DNA from 3 places in the Butyricicoccus sp. genome. Region 3 is predicted to be linked to each of the others. Evidence: predicted binding sites of a transcription regulator. Region 3 holds the regulator's gene; each other region holds the start of a gene.

Region 1 (7,810 bases), on a different contig from region 3:
TGCAAAACAGCTCGCTCGGCAGAATAAAGAAACCTTTTTCCTCTACCAATCCCTCGCGTGCTTCCTCTGCTTCTTCATCTGGCATCTTGGCAAAATCGAAATCATCGTTGCCAGCCTCAGCCTCACCGTCATTTATGTAATTGCACAGGTTTTCCGAGATATAGCGGTAAAACATTGTACCGAGAACATAATTCTTAAAATCCCAGCCGTCTACCGCACCGCGCAGCTCATCCGCAATCGCCCATATCGCACGATGCAGTTCTTCTCGCTCCTGTTCCTTTTTGGTGTCAACCATTCTTCACCCTCCGTTGCTCTGCTGTTCGTTATATGCAAATTGTACCATAATACCGCACCTTTTTCAAACCTCAGTCAAAAAAGAAGATCAGCATGATGCTGACCTTTTCACATTCCTGCAAGACAAAAGACCCCTGCCTGCAAAATACAGACAGAGGTCTTATACACATCTGACGCTTTTTCACTGATAATTATCGTAAGTTTATGGTAAGTTTGCCGTTTGACCTGCAAAAACCTCAGTGTTTACGCCGTTTTTCGGTACTGCTTAGTACATACCACCCATATCCGGTGCAGCCGGAGCAGCCGGAACCGGCTCCTTCTTATCAGCAACCAGGCTCTCGGTGGTCAGAACCATCGAAGCAACGGATGCTGCATTCTGCAGTGCGGAACGGTTTACCTTGGTCGGGTCAACGATGCCGTTTGCGATCATGTCGCCGTAGGTCTCGGTTGCAGCGTCAAAGCCGTAGCCAACCTTGTCAGCGTGCTTAACCTTATCAACAACGATAGCGCCCTCGATGCCTGCATTGGCAGCGATCTGCTTCATCGGTGCTTCCAGACCGCGTGCAACAATCTGCATACCGGTCTTCTCGTCGCCGGTTGCCTCGGCAGCCAGAGCCTCAACCGCTGCGATAGCGTTTACATAAGCTACGCCGCCGCCTGCTACAATGCCTTCCTCAACAGCTGCGCGGGTTGCGTTCAGTGCATCCTCGATGCGGAGCTTCTGCTCCTTCATCTCGGTCTCGGTTGCAGCGCCAACCTTGATAACTGCTACGCCGCCGGCCAGCTTAGCCAGACGCTCCTGCAGCTTCTCACGGTCGAAGTCAGAGGTGGTGCGCTCGATCGCGCCGCGGATCTCAGCAACGCGGTTTGCGATAGCCTGCTTGTCGCCTGCACCGTCAACAATGGTGGTATTCTCCTTGGTTACCTTGATCTGACGGGCAGAACCCAGCATATCCATGGTAGCGTCCTTGAGCTCGATACCAACCTCCTCGGAGATTACGGTACCGCCGGTCAGGATTGCGATGTCGCGCAGCATATCCTTGCGGCGATCGCCAAATCCCGGAGCCTTAACAGCTACGCAAGTGAAGGTGCCGCGCAGACGGTTTACGATCAGGGTGGACAGAGCCTCGCCCTCAACGTCCTCAGCGATGAGCAGCAGCTTCTTGCCAGCCTTAACAACCTGCTCGAGGATCGGCAGCAGCTCCTGAATGTTGGACAGCTTCTTATCGGTGATCAGCACCAGAGCGTCATCCAGATTTGCTTCCATCTTCTCGGTGTCGGTGCACATATACGGGGTGATATAACCGCGGTCGAACTGCATGCCCTCAACAACCTCAGAGTAGGTCTCAGCGGTCTTGGACTCCTCAACGGTGATAACGCCGTCGGTGGAAACCTTCTCCATAGCCTCTGCGATCAGGGTGCCGATCTCGCCGGAGCTGGAGGAGATAGCGCCTACACGAGCGATGTCGCCCGTGCCGTCAACCTTCTTGGAGTTCTCAGCAATCGCTGCAACAGCAGCCTTGACTGCCTTGGAGATACCGCGGCGCATTACCATCGGGTTTGCACCTGCAGCTACGTTCTTCAGACCCTCGCGAACGAAAGCCTGTGCCAGAACGGTAGCGGTGGTGGTGCCGTCGCCTGCGATGTCGTTGGTCTTGGTGGCAACTTCCTTAACGAGCTGTGCGCCCATGTTCTCGAAAGCGTCGTCCAGCTCGATCTCCTTGGCGATAGTAACACCGTCGTTGGTGATCAGCGGACCGCCGTACTTCTTATCCAGTACAACGTTGCGGCCCTTCGGACCGATGGTTACCTTAACGGTATCAGCGAGCTGATCAATACCGCGCTGCAGAGCCTTGCGCGCGTCCTCGCCGTAAATAAGCTGCTTAGCCATGATGAATTACCTCCTGAAAATTACTCTACGATTGCCAGAATGTCGCTCTGACGAACGATGATATACTTCTCGCCGTCCAGCTTAACCTCGGTGCCGGTGTACTTGCCGGTGATGACCTTCTGGCCCTTCTGAACTTCCATCTTGATTTCCTTGCCGTCTACAACACCGCCCGGGCCTACTTCGATGATTTCAGCAACCTGGGGCTTCTCCTGTGCGGATGCGGTAAGAATAATGCCGCTTGCGGTGGTCTCCTCCGCCTCGACCATCTTGATAACTACGCGGTCGCAAAGGGGCTTGAGCTTCATAATGGATTCCTCCTATGAAAAATAAGATTTTACAATGTTGGGGGTTAGCACTCAAATTACCCGAGTGCTAACTTCGAGTATTATCTTACACCAAGGAGCCGCAATATGCAAGGGGGTAATCCGGAATTTTCACAAAAATTTTCTGAACAAATTATGAACAGTGCCCTGTACTGCTCAGTGTTTTGCCGGTCGTTTAGCAGACGGACGGTCGGAGTGCTTATTTACCGGCTTATCCTGTGCAGATGGGTCTTTAAAATACATATGCAGCTCGCACTTGATCATGCCGTTATACAGCTTGCGGCGCTTATCCGCCTTGCGGCCGTAGCAACGCTCGAACAACGGGTCCGAGCTGAGCAGATACTGCTTCATCGGGCTGTTTTTTGTCGCTCTGCCGAGGTCGGCGTACAGCTTTTCCGCCTGCTGCAAGTCCAGCAGACGCTCACCATACGGCGGATTGGCAAACAGTACGCCTGCACCGCTGTAATCGCGCTTTACTGCGTCCGCGCGCTCGAAAAACACCGTGTTGGCTACACCGGCCTTGCGCGCGTTCTCGATGGACAGCTGAACGCAGTCCGGGTCGATGTCGCTGCCGACGATATCGAATTTTGCGTCCGGCTGGGCAAAGTCGAGCGCACTCTCGCGCGCCTGCTGCCAGACCGACTTGTCAAAGCAGCTCCACTTTTCCGCGTCAAAGCGGCGCAGCAGACCGGGGGCACGGCGCTGCGCGATCATGGCCGCCTCAATCGCGATCGTGCCCGAGCCGCAGAACGGGTCGAGGAACGGATCGCGCCCGCGCCAGCGCGCCAGCTTGACCATAGCCGCCGCCAGTGTCTCACGAAGCGGCGCCGCATTGCTGTTGGCGCGGTAGCCGCGCTTGTGCAGACCGGCACCCGAGGTATCGAGGTACAGCTCAGCCACATCGTGCATGATGGCGAACTGAATCTGATACTTTTCACCAATCTCATCAAACCAGGTCTGACCGTACTTCGCGCCCAGACGCGATACGACTGCCTTTTTGATGATCTTCTGGCAGTCCGGAATCGAGTGCAGCGCGGAGTCCAGACTGTGACCCTTGACCGGAAATGCGCCGTCCGCCGGAATGAACTGCTCCCACGGGAGTGCTTTTACGCCCTCGAACAGCTGGTCGAACGTTTTGGCTTTGAATGTGCCGATGCGGATGAGCACACGCTCGGCGCACCGCAGGTTCAGGTTCGCCCATGCAAGCGTGTTTTCGTCACCGGTGAACAGCACGCGGCCGTTTTCCGCATGCACGTCAGTCAGCCTGCCGCCGAAGCGCAGCTCATCTGCGACGATGCCCTCCAGCCCGAATAAAGTCGGGCAGCATAATGTAAGTTCCATCGTGTTTCCTCCAAAAAGGCTCCCGCCGTCATAGCAGGAGCCGAAAGTCCTTTTTAACCTTTATATTGTATCGGTTTTTAAGGATTTTGTCAAGATTTGCGACGAGATAACACGGTTTTCTGAATGCCGCTATCCGAAGCGTTATCGCTTGAGAAGCGAACAGGCTCTTGCCTGCCCTGCACAGGCACAAGAGGGAGACACCAAGGTTGCCCGTAGGCCACTAAACCTTTTTCCGCGCTGTGTGCGGATTAAAGCAGTGTTCGATTTGTGCAGGTAAAGCCAGCGCATTCATGTAAGCAAACAGATAGAATCGGCAATGGGTAAAGAGGGCGTTGTCCATTGCAAATTTCAAACAGGAGTGTTTCTATGAACACAGTGGGTATTGATGTTCCAAGCAGAAAGAGCACAGCTGCAGCGCTTCGTTCTTTGGGCGAGATTGTTCAGCTGCCGTTGGATGTTGTCTGCAACGCGGGAGGATTGGCTTCTCTCGCCGAGCACTTGAAGGCACTTGACAGCGAAACCCGCGTTGTGTTGGAACACGCATCGTAGTTCGTGAACGCATCGTCATCCGGCGATTCCGGCCAACTCCACTGCTCGATCGGCTCATTGATATGCACGTCAAAGAACTTTGTTTCCGGTTCGCCGCACTCGCAGTTCGTTTCAAAGAAGCAATCCGGCATGAACTCTGTTCCGTGCCAGCCTTTACCTTCTCCAGTTTCGGCATCATACTGCGTAAAGTACCAGCCGCTGCCCTCTGCTTCTCCTTCTTTCTGCTCAAAACGAACATATGGGAGATAGATCATTTTTTCATTTTTCACACCTTTTTCCTCCTTATTTGAGGCCTATTTTTACTGCGGACAAATAAAAAAGTGCCGGTAATGAGGATTTCATTACCGACACTTTCGACAATGCGGGAATAATACCGTCTGAACAATAAAGCCTTTCTCAGCGCTTTACGGGCCGGCATTTGCTATGCTATACTGTTTACAGTGATTAGTGTCGCAGAAGCCCGTGAGGCCTGTGACCTGAAAGGAAGGCTCTTTAGGGTCTTCCTTTTTTTATCAAGGACTACCCCGATTTACAGGAGTTATCGCCTATGCCCAGCAATATACCATCAAAGTCCGATGAAAACGGCGCAGCCGAATTCATCAAACACCAGAAACTATGTGACTTGGATTACTATTCCTTCTTTTCGCACGAGGAACTGGAATCCAAGCACGCCGACATTCTGCATTTATACGAGGCCCTTAAGAAAGACACCCGCGTTTGGATTGTCTTATCGTTCGTTCTGATTCCGGTTAGTGCGTTTATCTTGTGGGACTTCTATCTGCTGCTTGCCAATCCCGCCTATGCCTTTTACGCATCAAAAAATATGAACATCGCAGAGATTATAGCTCTTCTCATACATATCGGAGCCCTTCTGCTGCACGCAGCATTCATCGCATTTTCCGTTTCTGACGGTTTCTATCTCGGCTTTCTTCGCCGGCAGAAAGAGACGGTCGAAGAGCTGCTTACCATCAACGAAGCCAAATAAAGGTTCTTCTCTATGCATTTATGTACAGCTTCGTGAATCTCAGCAAAGGTCATATCTGCCCTTGCTTATTTCCCAGCATTGAGGCCGCTATTGCTGACCTTGACGACCGGCAGAAACGCGGCTTAATTCTGGAATACAACGTTATTGCTTAAAATCAAAAGATCCCCCCTGCTCATTTTGAGCAGAGGTTTTCTTTTGCCGCAAGCCGCCCATCGCCTGCGGATCCGATTCTTCATTTCTTTATCATTTTTCGGAACACATACATTCCCTTGCCGATTCCTTTCCTTTGGGCAAAGAAAAAAGCACCAGCAATGAGAAAAGTCATTACTGGCACTTTTAACGTGTCATTTATTGATTTTTTACCGTTACGGTATCACTGCTCACGCATCTTTGCGAAGCACTCGCTGCAATATACCGGGCGGTCAGATTTCGGCTCGAACGGAACGCGAGCCTCGCCGCCGCAAGCAGCACAGGTAGCGGTGAAGAACTCACGCGGACCGCGTGCAGCATTCTTGCGCGCATCGCGGCAGGACTTGCAGCGCTGCGGCTCGTTCTGGAAACCGCGCTCTGCGTAAAACTCCTGCTCGCCAGCGGTGAACACGAACTCCTTACCGCATTCCTTGCATACTAAAGTCTTGTCTTCGTACATGGTTTTTACCTCTCTTTGATACTGTTCCCTCGGGAAACTTGAAATATATGCGTACAGACACTGCGCCTGCTATCGCCTAAATAGGTTTAATGGCTGCCGATTTTCGCTTGATGCGCTGGACGGCATTATCCACAGATTTGATTGGTTTGTGCAGCGCTTCGGACATCTCTTCATACGATAAGCCGTCCAAAAACAACGTCAAAACCTGTGCCTCAAATTCAGACAAAAGCGAGTAGAGCTTCTTTTTCCGCTCTTCCCTCTCCTCATTGCCGATAACAAGCGATTCAGGATCACCATTCGGTGCAGTTACCCGGGTACGCGATTCCGCAAGGTCTTCAAACAGAGGTCGATCGATTGACATAGACTGATTGAGCGGGTCGTGCTTGAGCGACGCTGCCGCCTTCACTGCGGAATAAATCTTCCGCGTGATGCACAACCGTGCAAACGCTCCAAAGGGTGCGCCCTTGCTCTCGTCGTACTCCCGGACGGCATTCAGCAGCCCGAGCATGCCCTCCTGCATCAGATCCTCTGCATCGGCGCCTGCCAGAAAGTAGGGCCGTGCACAGGTCTTGACCAGACGGGTATAACGACGAATCAGATTCTCCATCGCGGGTCCGTCTCCCTGCCGTGCCAGACGGCACAGCTTTTCATCCGGAATCCCGTTCGATGGCTGTATTTGATAATCATTTCTCATGTCAATAGCTATTATACGCGGTAGAATTGGAAATGTCAAGAAACGATTGTCATCTTTACCGATATCACACAAAAACGCGCTTCTATTTTTGTGCAATTATGACAATATTGTTGACGTTTTACTCTACAGTTACCGACTTTGCCAGGTTGCGCGGCTTATCGACATCACAGTTGCGCTCCACTGCGATATAGTATGCCAAAAGCTGCATCGGAATAATCGAGAGCGAAGCGGAAAATTCATACAGGCACTTCGGCAGGCGCACGATGTGCTGGCAGACCGATTCGTCGCCCGTAAAATCGTCCGTGGTGACGAGCACGACGCTTGCGCCGCGCGCTACAACCTCGCGGATATTGGAGACCGTCTTCTCAAACAGTGCCGGCTGCGTTGCCAGAGCAACAACCAGAGTACCCTCCTCGATCAGCGAAATCGTGCCGTGTTTCAGCTCACCGGCAGCGTACGCCTCCGAATGAATGTAGGAAATTTCCTTCAGCTTGAGCGAAGCCTCGAGCGCGGCGGCATAGTCCAGTCCGCGTCCAAGGAAGAACACGCTCGAGCGGTTTGCATACAGCGTAGCGATACGCTGCATATCCGACTGGCACCCCAGTGTCTGCTCAATACATTCCGGCAGACGCTGCAGCTCAGCGCACAGCGCACGCTCGTCACCGATGGAAATCAGGCCGCGCACACGCGCGATCTTAACCGAGATGAGGTACAGAGCGGACAGCTGTGCGGAATATGCCTTGGTTGTCGCAACCGAAATCTCCGGGCCGGCCCAGGTATACAGCACACCGTCTGCTTCGCGCGCAATCGTCGAGGAAACGACGTTTACGATCGCAATCGTGAACGCGCCTGCCTGCTTGGCCAGACGCATGGCAGCCAGCGTGTCCGCCGTCTCGCCGGACTGGCTGATAACGATGCACATATCCTTTTTGCCGATGATCGGGTTCTCATAACGGAACTCACTGGCAACCTCTGCCGTACAGCGAATACGGCACATTGCCTCAATCACGCGCTTGCCGACCATGCCTGCGTGCAGTGCAGAGCCGCAGCCGATGATATGAATATGCTCGATCTCGCGCAGACG
Region 2 (7,810 bases), on a different contig from region 3:
GTAATCCACGGTTGCATCCTCGCCGAGCGGTGTGTAGGACACGGTAAACGAATGATTATGTCGTTCGGTCACCTTCAAATCGGCACGCAGTACAGCCATGTACAGCGTCGAGGACGGCTGGCAGACACCGCCGCCGAACTCGTCAATAATCTTGCCGCCCGAGTAGGCATGCGCCTCCTGATAACCGCGTGCGGCTGTGCGCTCGCCAACCGTGCCGTTATAGGAAAACTCGTCGCCCGGATTGAGGATAGTGCCGTTGATGGCCTTAGCCGCCAGACGGATATTGTTCGTACGCGGTGCGTTGCCCTCATCGAGATTGGTCGCCGTGCGCGCGAGCGTATCGTGGAACAGCTTCGCCTTGAGCGTCTCTGCCGTGATGGACGGCTGGGTGATCGTCACAGGAATGGTGTAGGTCTCTTGCGAGCCGTCGCCAATGATCTCCTTGGCCTTATCGGTGTCGAACGACACGCCTGTCTTGCCGGCGATGATGGTCTTGCCGTCCTCCTTGCTGACGGTAGCGTTGACCGGGTCACCGATAATGTCGGCTGCAATCTTGTCAACGTCAATCGCCGGAGCGGCTGTCACATCGGTCGAGACCTCATACGGCTCAAAGTCCATCAGGCGGATCTGATCAGTCAGCGCCTGCTCTACCGCATCCGTGTCAAACTTGACGCCCGGCTTGCCAGAATGCACGATCAGATTGCTGTCCTTCAGTTCCCAGGTCGGATTGACCGGTTCGGTCAGCGCCGTGTCCGCGATTTCGTTAAGCGTGCCGCGCAGGCTTTCCTCATCTACAGTTGCCGCAATCTGCGCCTCTCTGTGACCGCGCATTGCGCCGATGATATCGCGCACGCGCTCGAGCGGATTGCCGGTACGGCCTATTTCATAGGCGTTCTCGGCGGACTGGATGCCGTCCACGTTTTTCAGCACCTTATCGACCGGAATATCATAGTTGGAGCCGTAAATCGTCACCGTGACGTTCTTGCCCTCGTACAGCGGCGCACTCTGGTCCTCGATGGTGTTTGCCGCATCATCGCGGTTCATGCCGCCGACCGCGATCGGTCCGACAGTCACACCCGGAAAAACATTCGGGTAGCAGTACACATAGCCGAATGCACCGGCTGCCGCCGCAATGACAACGCCGACGGCAATCTTTACACCGATAGGAACACGACGTTTCTTCTTCGGCTGCTTCGCTTCCGTCCGGATGACCTGCGCCGGTTTTTCCGGCTTTTTGGCCTGCTTTTTGATCAAATGCGCTCCCTTCTTCGGTTTGTTTGCGCTTTTATCTGCCATGAGTATACCTCTTAACTAATCTATGCTTGGAATATGCTTTGGATTCTCGATGCACCCGCCATTATTCGACAGGTATACCTTTATATTATAGCGCCCTGTATTCATGATAGCAACCACAAATTCGGATAAATTCGGTATACGCCGTCATAATCTGTCGCTTTAACTTGCTATCACGGCTCTTTTCTGCTATAGTATTATTAGTATGCTAAAATTTTTGTGAAAAAGAGGAGTAAATGCAAGTGAAACAATTAGGACTGTTAATTCGACTGATTATCGGCATCATCGCCGGTATCCTCATCGGTATGTGCGGACAGTGGTTCGGCATCGCGGACACTGCGTTCTTTGTTGCCATCATCCGCCTGCTGGCAACCTTTACCTCGCTGTTCTCAACCTTCCTGTCATTCATGATCCCGCTGATCATCCTGTCGTTCATCACGGTCGGCATGGCAGAGCTTGGCAAGAAGGCCAACCGTCTGTTCGGTCTGACCCTGCTGCTGGCCTACGGCACAACCGTTATTTCCGGCCTGCTGACCTTCTTCATCGGCAAGGCCGTTCTGCCGGGGATCATTCAGCCCATCACCGGCGATGTACTCGAGAGCAACGCCTTCGAGCCGCTGTTCTCCATCACGGTTGACCCGGTGTTCGGCGTTATGACTGCACTTGTGCTCGCGTTCGTGATCGGCATCGGCATGGCAAACCTTAAGGGCGATTCCCTGCTGAACGTTTTCCGCGATCTGCAGAAGATCGTTACCGGCGTACTCAGCCGCATTATCATTCCGCTGATCCCGATCCACATCGCAGGTCTGTTCGCCAACATCGCAGCCGAGGGCCGTCTGGCGGCTACCGTCAAGATGTTCGCTTCCCTGTATGCTATCATTATTGTGCTGCAGCTGCTGTACATCGTGTCTCAGTTTGGTCTGGCAAGCATTGTCTGCCGCAAGAACCACTTCAAAAGCATGAAGAACGCCGCTCCGGCGTACTTTACCGCACTCGGCACCCAGTCGTCTGCATCGACTATTCCGATTGCGCTGAACTGTGCATATAATAACAATATAAATAACGACGTTGCCGACTTTGTCGTTCCGCTGTGCGCTACCATCAACCTCAACGGCGATACCATCTGCCTCGTACTCGGCTCGATGGGCATCATGCTTGCAAGCGGCATAACCCCGACCTTTGCCATGTTTGCTCCGTTTGTATTCATGCTGGGCGTTACCATGGTTGCGGCTCCGGGTGTACCGGGCGGCGGTGTTATGTCGGCACTGGGCCTGATCACCTCGATGCTCGGCTTCACCGACCCGATGCAGCAGCTTATCATCGCCCTGCACTTCTCGCAGGACAGCTTCGGCACTGCTACCAACGTCACCGGTGACCAGGCGATTGCCCTCATCGTGGACAAGGTAGACCGTTCTGCTTCCGAAAAATAACCGGGAAGTTGTTTCCATAGCCATCCCCCCATCATAAAACAACTTCTAATCCTGAAAGGCGGCGATTCCGGTAAATGGATATTCTGCTCGATATTGTGCATTCAGTTGACTACGGCGTTCTCGCGTACATCTCGGAGCACTGGCGCGGTGGTCTGTCCGACACAGTCTGGAAGGTGTTCTCCCTGCTGGGCAGCTACGGTGCTGTCTGGATTACGCTTGCCGTACTGCTGCTGTTCTTCCGGCGAACACGCCGCGCCGGTGCGGCGATGCTGATCGCGCTCGGTGTCGGCTTTCTGCTTGGCAACGTGTTCCTCAAGAACCTTGTCATGCGGCCGCGTCCATTTGTCACCCACACCGACCTGACGGCGCTGCTCGTTCCGGAGGACCCGTGGTCGTTTCCGTCTGGGCACACGCTCAGCTCATTTGCGGCAGCCTCGGCGCTGTACTTCTTCCACCATAAAACCGGTTTTCTGGCCTTTCTGCTGGCGGCAGCCATTGCGTTTTCGCGGCTGTATGCCAGCGTCCATTACCCGACCGACGTACTGGCCGGAGCGGTCATCGGCGTGCTGTGCGGCATTATCGCTGCATGGCTGACCGACCGCGTTACCGACCAGTGCCACACACTCCGGCTGAGAAAGGGCAAAAAATGAATCAATACAAACGCCTTCTCGGCAATACCTTTATCTTTGCGATAGGCACGTTCAGTTCCAAGATTCTCGTCATCCTCATGCTGCGTTTCTACACCGGCATGATGACGCAGGATGAAATGGGTGTCGCCGACCTGATCATCAAGACCACCAGTATTCTGTATCCGGTGGTGTCGCTGTCCATCGGACAGGCGGTCATCCGCTACGGACTTGAGCGCAAGTATTACAAGCGCAGTGTGTTTACCATTGCGCTTGTGACCGTGCTGTGCGGCTTTATTATCGCACTGCCGTTCCATCCGCTGCTGAGTCTCATCCACTATAACACCTCGGCGGGTGTTACCGGCTCACTGCTTGAGTATCAGTGGATCATCTACCTGTATGTTCTGACCTCGTGCACGCAGAATGTGTGCAGCCAGTTCATCCGCGCGCTCGGCCACGTCCGCCTGTACGCGATCGACGGCATTTTCCGTACGTTCGTCACCATCATGCTGAACATCCTCTACCTGAAGGTGTTCCGCTGGAACATCCTCGGCTATGTGTTCTCCATCATCTGCTCGGACGCGCTTTCCACTGTTTGCCTGTTCATTATTGCCGGTTTGTGGAAGTACGTCAAGCTCAAGCGTCTGGACATGCACCTGTGGCGCGGCATGCTGGCATACTCGCTTCCGCTCGTACCGGATGCGATTCTCGTGTATATCATTGGCTTCTCGGATCAGGTGTTCCTCGCTTCCATGCAGGATACTGCAGTCAGCGCCATCTACTCGATCTCCTACCGTGTGCCGACACTGATCGCGCTTGTTGCGTCCATCTTTGTTGATGCATGGCAGATATCCATGGTCAACAACAACACCAAGGAGGAGCAGATCACGTTCTTCTCGAACGTCGGCAACACATACTCGTCCATCGTGTTCATCATCGCGTCCGGCGGCGTAATGTGCGCCAAGCTGGCTATGACGGTTCTCGCCGTGCCCAGCTACTATATCGGCTGGACGTTCATCCCGATTCTGGCGGTCGGCGCGGGCTTCAACTGCCTGTCCAGCTTCCAGAAAAGCGTGTACCTGCTGGAAAAGAAGACGGTTGCGTCCTTCCTGTCCACGGCATTCTCCGCGGTCATTAACATCGGTCTGAACGCCCTGCTCATCCCGCGGATGGGCGGCACCGGTGCGGCGCTGGCAACGCTCATCAGCTATGTGGCTCTGTTCCTGTACCGTGCGATCGACAGCCGGCGGTTCATGCCGGTCCGCTGGAAGGTGCCGCGCTTGGCGCTGACCGTGATTCTGCTTACCGTACAGTCCATGCTCATGCTGCTTGAGCCGCCACTGTGGCTCGTCTGGCAGATTGCGCTGTTCGGCGCGGTTGCGGCACTCAACAGCCGCGAGATGCTGCTCAGTGTCAAAAAGCTGCTGCATCGAGCATAAGTTTATATGCAAAGGGAATGCCTGCGGGGTGTTCCCTTTTTCTTTTGCTGTCTACACGACATTATCACGTTATATTGTAGGATGCGCCGACTCGGTGCACCGCCTGTAAACCACATGCACGCACACAGAAGATAAAACCGCATCGTTCATTCTCCATTACTCAACGAAAAAAAGACAGACGAAAAATCGTCTGTCTTTTTGCGTTAGATGGAAAAATTAAGCGTTCCGTTGTTGACAAGATCCTCGAGCGTGACCGAATCAACATAATTATTGATTGCGTCATACAATCCGCGCCAAAAGCTGAGCGTAATGCATTCATCTACACGAGGACAATCCACCGGCTCGTGCTCCAAACACGCCACCGGCGCAAGAGAGCCTTCGGTAATGCGCAGAATATCGCCCACGGTATACTCCGAAGGATGCCGCGCCAGCTGATAGCCGCCCTGTGCGCCTCGCGTCGAGATGACAAAGCCCGCACGCGAAAGCTGCACCACGATCTGCTCCAGATACTTGGCCGAGATCTGCTGTCGCTTGGAGATATCGCGCAGCGGAATGTAGCCGCCTGCGTCATGCTGCGCCAAGTCGATCATCAGACGAAGCGCATATCTTCCTTTGGTTGAAATCTTCATAGTTGCAAATTCCCCTTTTCACTAATATACCACAGGTTTACTATGAATTCAAGTCCAAACCGATTTTTGTTTACAATTTTTTCAGAATTGCCTCAATATGCTCATTGGCCTGCTCTACTTCCCAGTGCAGCTCGGTCGCGGAGATACGCTCTGCGCCATGGCCGAGAATGATCATCTGCTCCATGCCGTCCGATGTAGCCACGCGAACACGGTGCTTGCGCGACAGGTCGTAGGACGCCTGCTCAATGTACATATCCGCGGTTTCGGCCTCCTTGGTGTAGACGATATGGATACCGCCGCGCTGCTCGATCGAGCCGGTTCCGCCTTTGACCTTATAGGCATCGAACACGAGAATAAGATGGCATCTGCGCACACCCTGATAATTGCTCAGCACGTTGACGAGCGCTTCACGGGCTGCGTTGACATCACGGGCGGCAATGTCGCGCAGCTCGTCCCACGAGAAGATGATGTTGTAGCCGTCCACGAGCAGATAATCGTCCTCACGGATGCGGGTAACGTACAGCTGCTCGAGCGTGGCCGCCTTTTTGCGGCTCTGCTGGAAGGCCTCAAAGCCGCGGTTTTTGACTGGACCGTAGGTGCGTTCAAACAAGGCCCGCAGTTCCGCATCGCCGCCGAAGCCGTCTCCGCCGCCTGTGCCGGAGGAACGCGCCGGACGGACTTTTTCCGGCTCTTCTTCCTTAGGTTTCAGCACATTTGAGGTGTCCGCATGCGCGTGCTCGGGCACCTCGTTCCACTTGACGACATAGCCTGCGCCGTGCGAGCAGAACACGGAATCCGGCGTATTTTCCACATCGGCGGTCGGGTCGTAGGCGGCTGCCGAGATGACTTCCTCCGCGTTGTGGCAGGGCGCATAGCCGTCCGGTGTGCACGACAGCCGACCGCGTCCCTTGGTGTACGCGGCAACCTCGGTCCAGTAGTTGCGCATGGTGGAAACCGGCGCCGTTCCGGTCAGAAGCGAGCCGTGAGCACCCTGTTCCGGAGGCTCGAACGTGCCGTTCATTCGCTGAATGTCGGTCATGGCGCGTCCGACGCACTCGTCCGGCAGCTCCAGCCGAAACGCATAATACGGCTCAAGCAGCAGGCTTTCTGTGCGCATAAGGCCGTTGCGGACGGCGCGGTAGGTCGCCTCGCGAAAGTCACCGCCTTCCGTGTGCTTGACGTGTGCGCGTCCTGCAAGAATGGTTATCTTCACATCCGTGATGGGTGCGCCGGTCAGCACGCCCAAGTGCGTTTTTTCCGCCAGATGCGTGAGGATCAATCGCTGCCAGTTCAGGTCGAGCACATCGGTCGGACACGCCGTTGACAGCTGAATGCCGCTGCCGCGCTCTGCCGGTTCAAGCAGCAGATGCACCTCAGCGTAATGCCGCAGCGGCTCGAAATGGCCGATGCCGATCACCGGCTCGGTGATGGTCTCGCGGTAGACGATGCTGCCCTCGTCAAAGGTCACATCCACGCCGAAGCGTTCCGCGATAACGCTGGTGAGGATTTCCAGCTGTACCTCGCCCATGAGCTGCAAATGGATTTCGCCTAATCGTTCGTTCCACACCACGCGAAGCTGCGGGTCCTCCTCCTCGAGCTGGCGCAGATTGCGCAGCATGACATGCGCGTCACACCCTTCCGGCAGGCACACGCGGTACCCGAGAACGGGTTCCAGAACCGGCGGCAGCGCACCGGCTTCCGCGCCAAGACCCATGCCCGGACGCGTGTGCGTGAGTCCGGTCACCGCACAGACCATGCCGCTCTCGACGCGCTCAGCCGTGCGGAATTTTTCGCCCGAGTAAATGCGGATGCCGCTCACCTTTTCCTGCCAGCCGCCGTCCTCGCCGCCCGAAAGCTGCTCGCGCACGGAAAGCGCACCGCCGGTGATTTTGAGATATGACAGGCGGTTGCCCTGTGCGTCACGCGCGATTTTGAACACACGCGCACCGAAGTCCGCGCCGTACTGCGGTGCAGGAAGATAGCGTTCCAGACCATCCAGCAGCGCGTCCACGCCGTCCAGTTTGAGCGCCGAGCCGAAGTAGCACGGGAACGCTTTTCGTTCCGCAACCAGCTGTGCGATCTGGCTGTCGCCCACCATTCCTGTCTCGAGGTACTGCTCGAGCAGACCCTCATCGCACACCGCAAGCTCCTCTGCCATTGTGTCCGTCGAAGTGAAGTCCACGCAGCCGCTGTCCAGCCGTGATTTCAGCTCCTGCAGGAGTGCATTTCGGTCTGCACCGTCCAAATCCATCTTGTTGATGAACAGAAACGTCGGGATTCCCTGACGCGTCAGCAGCCGCCACAGCGTTTCTGTGTGCGCCTGTACGCCGTCCGTGCCGCTGATGACCAGCACCGCACAGTCGAGCACCTGCAGTGTGCGCTCCATCTCCGCC
Region 3 (7,810 bases):
TAAGAGCGGTCAGGTGCTCAAGGTGCGCCAGTCCGCGTGCTCTACCAAGGGTTACGACAACCCGCAGATCGTGCTGCTGGAAACCCAGTCCGGTGCGCGTATTGACGTAGAGGTTCAGGTTGCGGACGCTTACGGTTACGACATCCAGTGTCAGGTCGTCTGCGAGAAGGGCACAGTCAACCTGCCTGATCCGTATGCGGTTGTCAAGCGCTCGAATGCAACCCGTTCGTTCCCGATCCTGACCGACTGGAAGGACCGCTTTATTGAAGCCTATGACATTGAGCTGACCCATTGGGTCAAGACCCTCGAGGAGAAGGGTGAGCCGGATGGTCCGTCCGCATGGGACGGCTACGCTGCCTGCGTTGCAGCAGACACGCTCAACCGTTCCCGCGGCACGAATCAGTTCCTGCCGATCGAGATGATGGATAAACCTGCTCTCTACAAATAATCTCTCATATAAAAGAAAAAGGACCGTTGGGCGGTCCTTTTTCTTTTATATTGGGTTATACGGTCAGCTTCTCCGCTTGATATGCAGCGCGGATAAACAGAGCAAGCAGCACAAGGCTGGCAATCTGCGAGAGAAAAATCGGAATAGAAGTTGGCAGCATGCGCAGCAAAATGTTGATAAGGGAAAGATAAAAGCACCAGCGAATACGCTTGGGCGGAAAGTCGTAGCCGCGCTCTGTACAGACATCGTCCAGTCCGGTGTACAGCCAGAACTGCGAGACATAGGCTGCGATCACACCGGCAAGTGCGATCAGGCTGAACAGCAGATAAAACGTGCTGGGTGTATACGGCGGCGTGTCGCTCGGAACGAGCGTCATGGCCAGCAGGCCGACAACGGTTGCCGCCACGCTGAGCACAGTGGCTGTGAACGCACGCTGCAGGCGCTCGGACACGCGGCTGAACCGGTAAAACGGATAAAACTGCACGAGGGTGCAGAATATACCGAGAATGCCGGTAACAGTGAGTGTTGCGCCGTTTGTGTCGTTCAAAGTGACGGAGCCGCTGAATTGTCCAAGCACCAGCGAAACGGCACTGCACAGCCAGAACATGGAAAGCCAGCGGGCAATGGGAATGTTGTTGTTCATAATCTCTACCTCCTTGCCATTATAATAGCAGAGAAGATAGAAATGTGCAAGAAAAAGCAGAGCCTTTCGGCTCTGCTTTTGTGCGATTTTACAATATATTAATACTGTACCTGAACCGGCTTGCCGGAGTGGAACGAATCCGTAATCGCGTAGGTAACGAGGGTTGCCTTGGTGCCGTCGTAAACGGTCAGCTCGGGCTTGCGGTCCTTCTGGATGCAGTCGATAAAGTCCACCATTTCGAGCAGGTACGCCTCTGCGAAACGCTGCGGGAAGTTCTCGATGATCTCCTGACGGGCGCCGTACTGGTCGTATACCATAACGCGGTCCTTCCACGGTACACCGGCAACGCGGATATGCGCCTCGGTGCCGACGATTTCGGTCTCGGTGTGGTAGCCGTGCGGTGCAGTGCGGCCAACGTGCAGGAAAGCGACCGTGCCATTATCAAACTTGAGCATTGCCATGCCGGTCTCGGTGTCACCGTTCTCGGCAAACTCGGGGTGCTTGAAGTTGGTGCCCGCGGCGTAAACCTCGGTAACCTCACCGCCGAGGAACCAGCGCATCAGGTCAATGTCGTGCGAAGCCGCGTCAATGAAGATGCCGCCCGAGGTCTTGGAAAACTTGATGCAGCTCTCGACCAGTGCTTCCGGGTCCAGACCGGTAGCCTTTACCAGATACGGCTTGCCGATGCGGCCTGCGTTGATCTGTGCCTTTGCATCCGCATAGGACGGATCGTAGCGGCGCATAAAGCCAAGGAAGAAGATCTTGTCCGGGTGACGTTCAACAGCAGCCTCAGCGCGCTTGCACTCCTCGAGCGAGCAGCCGAGCGGCTTGTCGGTGAAGACGTGCTTGCCTGCATCGAGCGCGTACTCGATCATCCAGCAGTGCTCCGGAGAGGAGGAGACGATAACGACAGCTTCAATGTCTGCCTCGTCAACCATTTTCTTGTAGTCCGTGGTGGTGTACTCCACCTTGAGGTAGTCCTTCGCCCAGTCCAGCTCCTTCTGCTCGAGCGAGCAGGCAGCGACCAGCTTGCAGCCGGGAATCTTGAACGCGAGATTCTGCGCGTGTACCGAACCGAGACGGCCCAAACCGACGATGCCAACTTTGATTTCCTTCATGTTTGTTCTCCTTTTTATAGAGCGGATTTTCTCTCTACGGCAATCGAACGATTGCCTGTCTCTCTCTCATACTAATTCTATCACTGCGTGGACGCGAACGCAAGGAAAAACGACCAAATCAGAGCGTTTTTTATACGGTGAAAACTGGCATTTCAGCACTCGGCAGGCGCGTGTGATAAAATTCCGATGATCATTTCATAAATTGTTCACAAACAGCACTTGACTTTGCCCGTATGTGGTGGTAAATTAAGTTTAGCACTCGGGGAGATGGAGTGCTAACAACCGAAAGAAAGGAGTCTGCTTCGGTGGAGCTTTCGGAACGTAAAAAGCAAATACTCAAAGCCATTATCGGCGATTACATCCGCACGGCTGAGCCGGTCGGCTCCAAGGCATTGACCGAGGGACACGAGCTGCCGTTCTCGTCCGCCACCATCCGTAATGAGATGAGTGAGCTGGAGGACATGGGCTACCTCGAAAAGCCGCACACCTCTGCGGGACGAATCCCCTCACCGCAGGGCTATCGACTGTATGTGGATGAACTGATGGAGCGTCCGGCCGACAATGCGGAGGACGGAAACGCACTGCAGAACAGCGTGCTTACCAAGGTACGGGAGCTTGACCACCTCATTCAGGAGGCCGGCAAGCTGCTCACCAGTCTGACAAATTACGCGTCGGTTGCTATCACACCGGCGATGACACAGATCGCCATCCGGCAGTTTGAGATCATCGCAGTCGATAAGATGAATTTCGTAATCGTAGTAGTTACGGATTCGGGTACGGTCAAGAATAAAATGGTCCGCACGGTGGCTGAGGTCTCCAAGGATGAGGCCGAGCTGCTCACCTATGTACTCAACCAGACGCTGACCGGACTGCCGCTCTCGAGCATCACCGCCGAGCGATTCGACATTGTGCGCCGCGCCGCGGGATTGACCGCGCTGCTCGCTCCGGTAGCCGAGTACATCGCAGAGCTGATCACCGAGCTGAGCGACCAGAAGGTTTACCTCGACGGTGCCAGCAAGCTGCTTCGTTTTCCGGAGTACCGCGATACGAAAAAGGCGCAGACGCTGCTCGATTACATGGAGGATGACCGCAAGCACCTGCTGCCGGCCACCCGCAAGATCGACGGCATCCAGTTCTTTATCGGACCAGAAAACGGCGAAAACCCGCTGAGTGAAACCTCGGCGATCTACGCAAAATACGATATCGGTAAGATCGGTCAGGGCGCGATCGGCATCGTGGGTCCGACCCGCATGGATTACGCCAAGCTGTCCGCACAGCTCAGCCGCTTCGCAAAAGGGCTGAACAAACTGATCGCCGAGACATTTTTAGATGAAAAAGACGGAAATCACTGATTTCCTGTAAACGGAGGCACAAAACGACATGAGCAAAAAGACAAAGCCGGAGGCGGAAGAGCAGGAGCAGGTAAAGACCGAGGCTCCCGCAGAGGAGACCGCCAAGGCTGAAGCAAAGCCCGCGACGGACTGGGAAGCCAAGTATAACGACCTGAACGACCGTTATCTCCGCATGGCGGCGGAGTACGATAACTTCCGCAAGCGCAGCCAGCGCGAGCGTGAGCAGGCGTACACCGATGCCGTCAGCCGCGCCGTAACCGCACTGCTGCCGACCTACGATAACCTCGAGCGGGCGCTCAAGGCAGAGACCGCCGACACCGAATATAAAAAGGGTGTCGAGCTGACCATGACGCAGCTGACCGAAAGCCTCAAGGGCATTAACGTCACCGTCATCGACGCTGCCGCAGGCACCGCATTCGATCCGAACTTCCACAACGCGGTTATGCACGTTGAGGATGAAAACCTCGGTGAGAATGTCATCGCGGAAACCTTCCAGCAGGGCTTCCAGATTGGCGATAAGGTTATTCGCCATGCGATGGTGAAGGTTGCAAACTGATTACTAACTACTAATTAAAGTAAACAAAATCCTATCATTTAAGGAGTGTATTTATTATGGGTAAGATCATTGGTATTGACCTTGGTACGACGAACTCTTGTGTATCTGTTATGGAGGGCGGCGAAGCCGTAGTCATCCCTAACGCTGAGGGTGCGCGCACCACTCCGTCTGTCGTTGCATTTTCTAAGGACGGCGAGCGTATGATCGGTCAGGTCGCTAAGCGCCAGGCTGTAACCAACGCAGACCGCACCATTATTTCCATCAAGCGCCACATGGGCACCGACTACCGCGTAAACATCGACGGCAAGCCGTACTCCCCGCAGGAGATTTCCGCTATGATCCTGCAGAAGCTGAAGGCTGACGCAGAAGCATACCTCGGCCAGCCGGTAAATCAGGCGGTCATCACCGTTCCGGCTTACTTCTCCGACTCGCAGCGTCAGGCTACCAAGGATGCCGGCAAGATCGCAGGTCTGGAAGTTCTGCGTATCATCAACGAGCCGACCGCTGCTGCGCTGGCTTACGGCGTAGATAAGGAATCCGAGCAGAAGATCATGGTTTACGACCTCGGCGGCGGTACGTTCGATGTATCCGTTCTGGACATCGGCGAGGGCGTTCTGGAGGTTCTGTCCACCGCAGGTGATACCCACCTCGGCGGTGATGACTTCGACCAGCGCATCATCGACTGGATGGTTGACGAGTTCAAGAAGTCCAACGGCATTGACCTGTCGAACGACCGTATGGCTATGCAGCGCCTGAAGGAAGCTGCTGAGAAGGCGAAGATCGAGCTGTCCGGCATGAGCCAGACCTCCATCAACCAGCCGTACATCACGGCTGACGCTACCGGTCCGAAGCACCTCGAGCTGACCCTGACCCGTGCAAAGTTCAACGAGCTGACCGCAGACCTCGTAGAGCGCACCATGGGCCCGGTTCGTCAGGCTATGAGCGACGCTGGTCTGTCCGCTTCCGATCTGTCCAAGGTCCTGCTGGTTGGCGGTTCCACCCGTATTCCGGCTGTACAGGAGGCTGTTAAGGGCATCACCGGCAAGGAAGGCTTCAAGGGCATCAACCCGGACGAGTGCGTAGCAATCGGCGCATCCATCCAGGGCGGCGTTCTCGGCGGCGAGGTCAAGGACGTGCTGCTGCTCGACGTAACTCCGCTGTCCCTCGGTATTGAGACCCTCGGCGGCGTATGCACCAAGCTGATCGACCGCAACACCACCATCCCGACCAAGAAGAGCCAGATCTTCTCCACCGCAGCTGATAATCAGCCGTCCGTTGAGATTCACGTTCTGCAGGGCGAGCGCGAGATGGCTGCAGGTAACAAGACCCTCGGCCGCTTCACCCTCGACGGCATCGCTCCGGCACCGCGCGGCATTCCTCAGATCGAGGTTACCTTCGATATCGACGCAAACGGCATCGTAAACGTATCCGCTAAGGACCTCGGCACCGGCAAGGAGCAGAAGATCACCATCACTGCATCCACCAATCTGTCTCAGGACGAGATCGACAAGGCAATGCACGAGGCTGAGCAGTACGCTGAGCAGGATAAGAAGAACAAGGAAGCAGTTGAGGTTCGCAACAACGCTGAGCAGCTGGTATTCCAGTCCGAGAAGGCGTTGACCGATCTGGGCGACAAGCTGTCCGCAGACGAGAAGAGCGGCGTTCAGGCTGAGATCGAAAAGGTTAAGGAAGCACTCAAGGGCACCGATACTGATATGATCAAGGCTGCAACCGAGGGCCTGTCCAAGAAGTTCTCCGATCTGGCCGGCAAGATCTATCAGCAGCAGGCACCGCAGGGCGACCCGAACATGGGCGGCGCTCAGGGTGCAGGCGCACAGGGCGGCCCGCAGGGCGACTTTGTAGACGCTGACTTCACCGAGGTCAAGGACGACGACAACAAGTAATAACAGATAGGAGTTAGGAAGTAGGAGTTAGGAGTTATGGCTGCCGGTTTTCGGCAGAGTGCAGCGAGATTGCACGGTATCAAAACTCCTGTCTCCTCACTCCTATCTCCTCACTAAGAGAAGGCGCGCTTCGGTGCGCCTATCCCTGTGTATAGGATGATTTTTTATGGCTGATAAAAGAGATTATTATGAAGTGCTCGGCGTACAGAAGGGCGCAAGTGATGATGAGCTGAAAAAGGCATACCGCAAGCTGGCGCGCAAGTACCACCCGGACCTCAACAAAGATAATCCGGAGGCTGCGGATAAGTTCAAGGAAGCAAACGAAGCGTACGAAGTGCTGTCCGACAAGGAGAAGCGCGCCAAGTACGATCAGTTCGGCTTTGCCGGCGTTGACCCGAGCTACGGCGGCGGTGCCGGTGCCGGTGGCTTCGGCGGCGGCTTTGATATGGGCGATCTGGGCGACCTGTTTGGTTCGTTCTTTGGCGGCGGCTTTGGCGGCGGACGGTCGTCCCGCCGTAATGCACCGCAGCGCGGCGAATCCATCCGTCAGACGGTGATCCTGTCCTTCGAGGAAGCCGCATTTGGCTGTGAGAAGGAGATAACGGTCGAGCGCATCGAATCCTGTGACGACTGCGGCGGCACGGGTGCCGCAAAGGGCACCACGGCAGAGACCTGTCCGAACTGCCGCGGCACCGGTGTGGTAACGCAGACCCAGCGCACGCCGCTCGGCATGTTCCAGACGCAGGGCGCCTGCCCGAACTGCCGCGGCACCGGCAAGATCATCAAGAAGCCGTGCCCGAAGTGCGGCGGTCAGGGTCGTGTTCGCAAGACCCGCAAGTTCAAGGTCAACATTCCGGCAGGTATCGACGATGGTCAGTCCATCCAGCAGCGCGGTCAGGGCAATGCAGGCGTGAACGGCGGTCCCGCAGGCGATCTGTTCGTAACGGTTGCCATCCGTCCGCATCCGATCTTTACCCGCAACGGCTCGGATGTACATGTCGATATTCCGATTTCGTTCGCACAGGCCGCACTCGGCGATACGCTGCAGGTGCCGACCATCGACGGCCGCATCGAGTACAAGATTCCGGAAGGCACGCAGACCGGCACGACGTTCCGCATGCGCGGCAAGGGCATTCAGAATGTCAACGGCCGCGGTCGCGGCGACCAGTATGTCCGCGTAAACATCGAGGTGCCGAAGAACCTGTCCGAAAAGCAGAAAAAGCTACTGCGTGAGTTCGAGGAAACGTCCACGGACGAGAATCAGGTAAAGCGCAAGAGCTTCTGGGATAAGGTAAAGGACGCACTCAAGGATAAATAATTAAAGGAGCATTGCTTTTTGAACAAATTCGGTAAACTGGAGCTTGTGCGCTGACCGGGAGGTCGGCTGTACAGGAATCCGTAAACCACCTCCCCAAAGGACGAAAAATATCGACTTTTCAGGAGGAATTCCCATGAATCGGGAGAATAAACGCAAGCAATAGCAAAAGGGTTATTACAAAACGCATGCCTGCGACGACAGCTTCACCTGCAGGGTGTGCGGCCGTCCGGTCGTACCCGCAGGTGCGGTGTACTGCACTCTAACCGCGCAGCGGCGGACGATAACCCGATGAAGCTGATGTCCATCGCCATGAAGCCGGTGGCGTTCCCGCCGTTCCCGCTGGAGCGGATTGAGGAGCTGACCGCGCTCATGGGCGGAGAAGGCTCGGTAGAATAAAGAAAACCACCCGGGATTTTCTCGGGTGGTTTTCTTTTGCGGGATAAAAATTGAAAATGGAGGATGGAGATGGAG

The links. The regulator HrcA, encoded in region 3, represses chaperone genes, less so after heat shock. The targets are predictions, from matches to a motif close to TGTTAGCACTCNNNNNNNNNGAGTGCTAACA.
Region 1: a site for HrcA is predicted at 2,533-2,563, ahead of ACWVX6_RS09700 (co-chaperone GroES). Genes of this name have one in related genera too.
Region 2: a site for HrcA is predicted at 1,382-1,412, ahead of ACWVX6_RS10550 (cation:dicarboxylate symporter family transporter). Genes of this name have one in related genera too.

The regions. Positions count from the first base shown of each region.
Region 1 covers NZ_CDRQNY010000032.1:8,833-16,642, reverse strand. The annotation lists gene ACWVX6_RS09710 (type I restriction-modification system subunit M) at 1-295, opposite strand, end outside; gene groL (chaperonin GroEL) at 560-2,185, opposite strand; gene ACWVX6_RS09700 (co-chaperone GroES) at 2,206-2,490, opposite strand; gene ACWVX6_RS09695 (THUMP domain-containing class I SAM-dependent RNA methyltransferase) at 2,665-3,849, opposite strand; gene ACWVX6_RS09690 (hypothetical protein) at 4,290-4,667, opposite strand; gene ACWVX6_RS09685 (hypothetical protein) at 4,946-5,383, shown strand; gene ACWVX6_RS09680 (zinc-ribbon domain containing protein) at 5,757-6,032, opposite strand; gene ACWVX6_RS09675 (sigma-70 family RNA polymerase sigma factor) at 6,109-6,639, opposite strand; gene glmS (glutamine--fructose-6-phosphate transaminase (isomerizing)) at 6,845-7,810, opposite strand, start outside.
Region 2 covers NZ_CDRQNY010000045.1:329-8,138, reverse strand. The annotation lists gene ACWVX6_RS10555 (VanW family protein) at 1-1,296, opposite strand, end outside; gene ACWVX6_RS10550 (cation:dicarboxylate symporter family transporter) at 1,536-2,723, shown strand; gene ACWVX6_RS10545 (phosphatase PAP2 family protein) at 2,798-3,373, shown strand; gene ACWVX6_RS10540 (lipopolysaccharide biosynthesis protein) at 3,370-4,788, shown strand; gene ACWVX6_RS10535 (RrF2 family transcriptional regulator) at 4,992-5,417, opposite strand; gene ACWVX6_RS10530 (NYN domain-containing protein) at 5,488-7,810, opposite strand, start outside.
Region 3 covers NZ_CDRQNY010000007.1:2,596-10,405, forward strand. The annotation lists gene ACWVX6_RS04095 (Gfo/Idh/MocA family protein) at 1-448, shown strand, start outside; gene ACWVX6_RS04100 (hypothetical protein) at 504-1,091, opposite strand; gene ACWVX6_RS04105 (Gfo/Idh/MocA family protein) at 1,190-2,209, opposite strand; gene hrcA (heat-inducible transcriptional repressor HrcA) at 2,515-3,561, shown strand; gene grpE (nucleotide exchange factor GrpE) at 3,590-4,117, shown strand; gene dnaK (molecular chaperone DnaK) at 4,174-6,021, shown strand; gene dnaJ (molecular chaperone DnaJ) at 6,188-7,339, shown strand.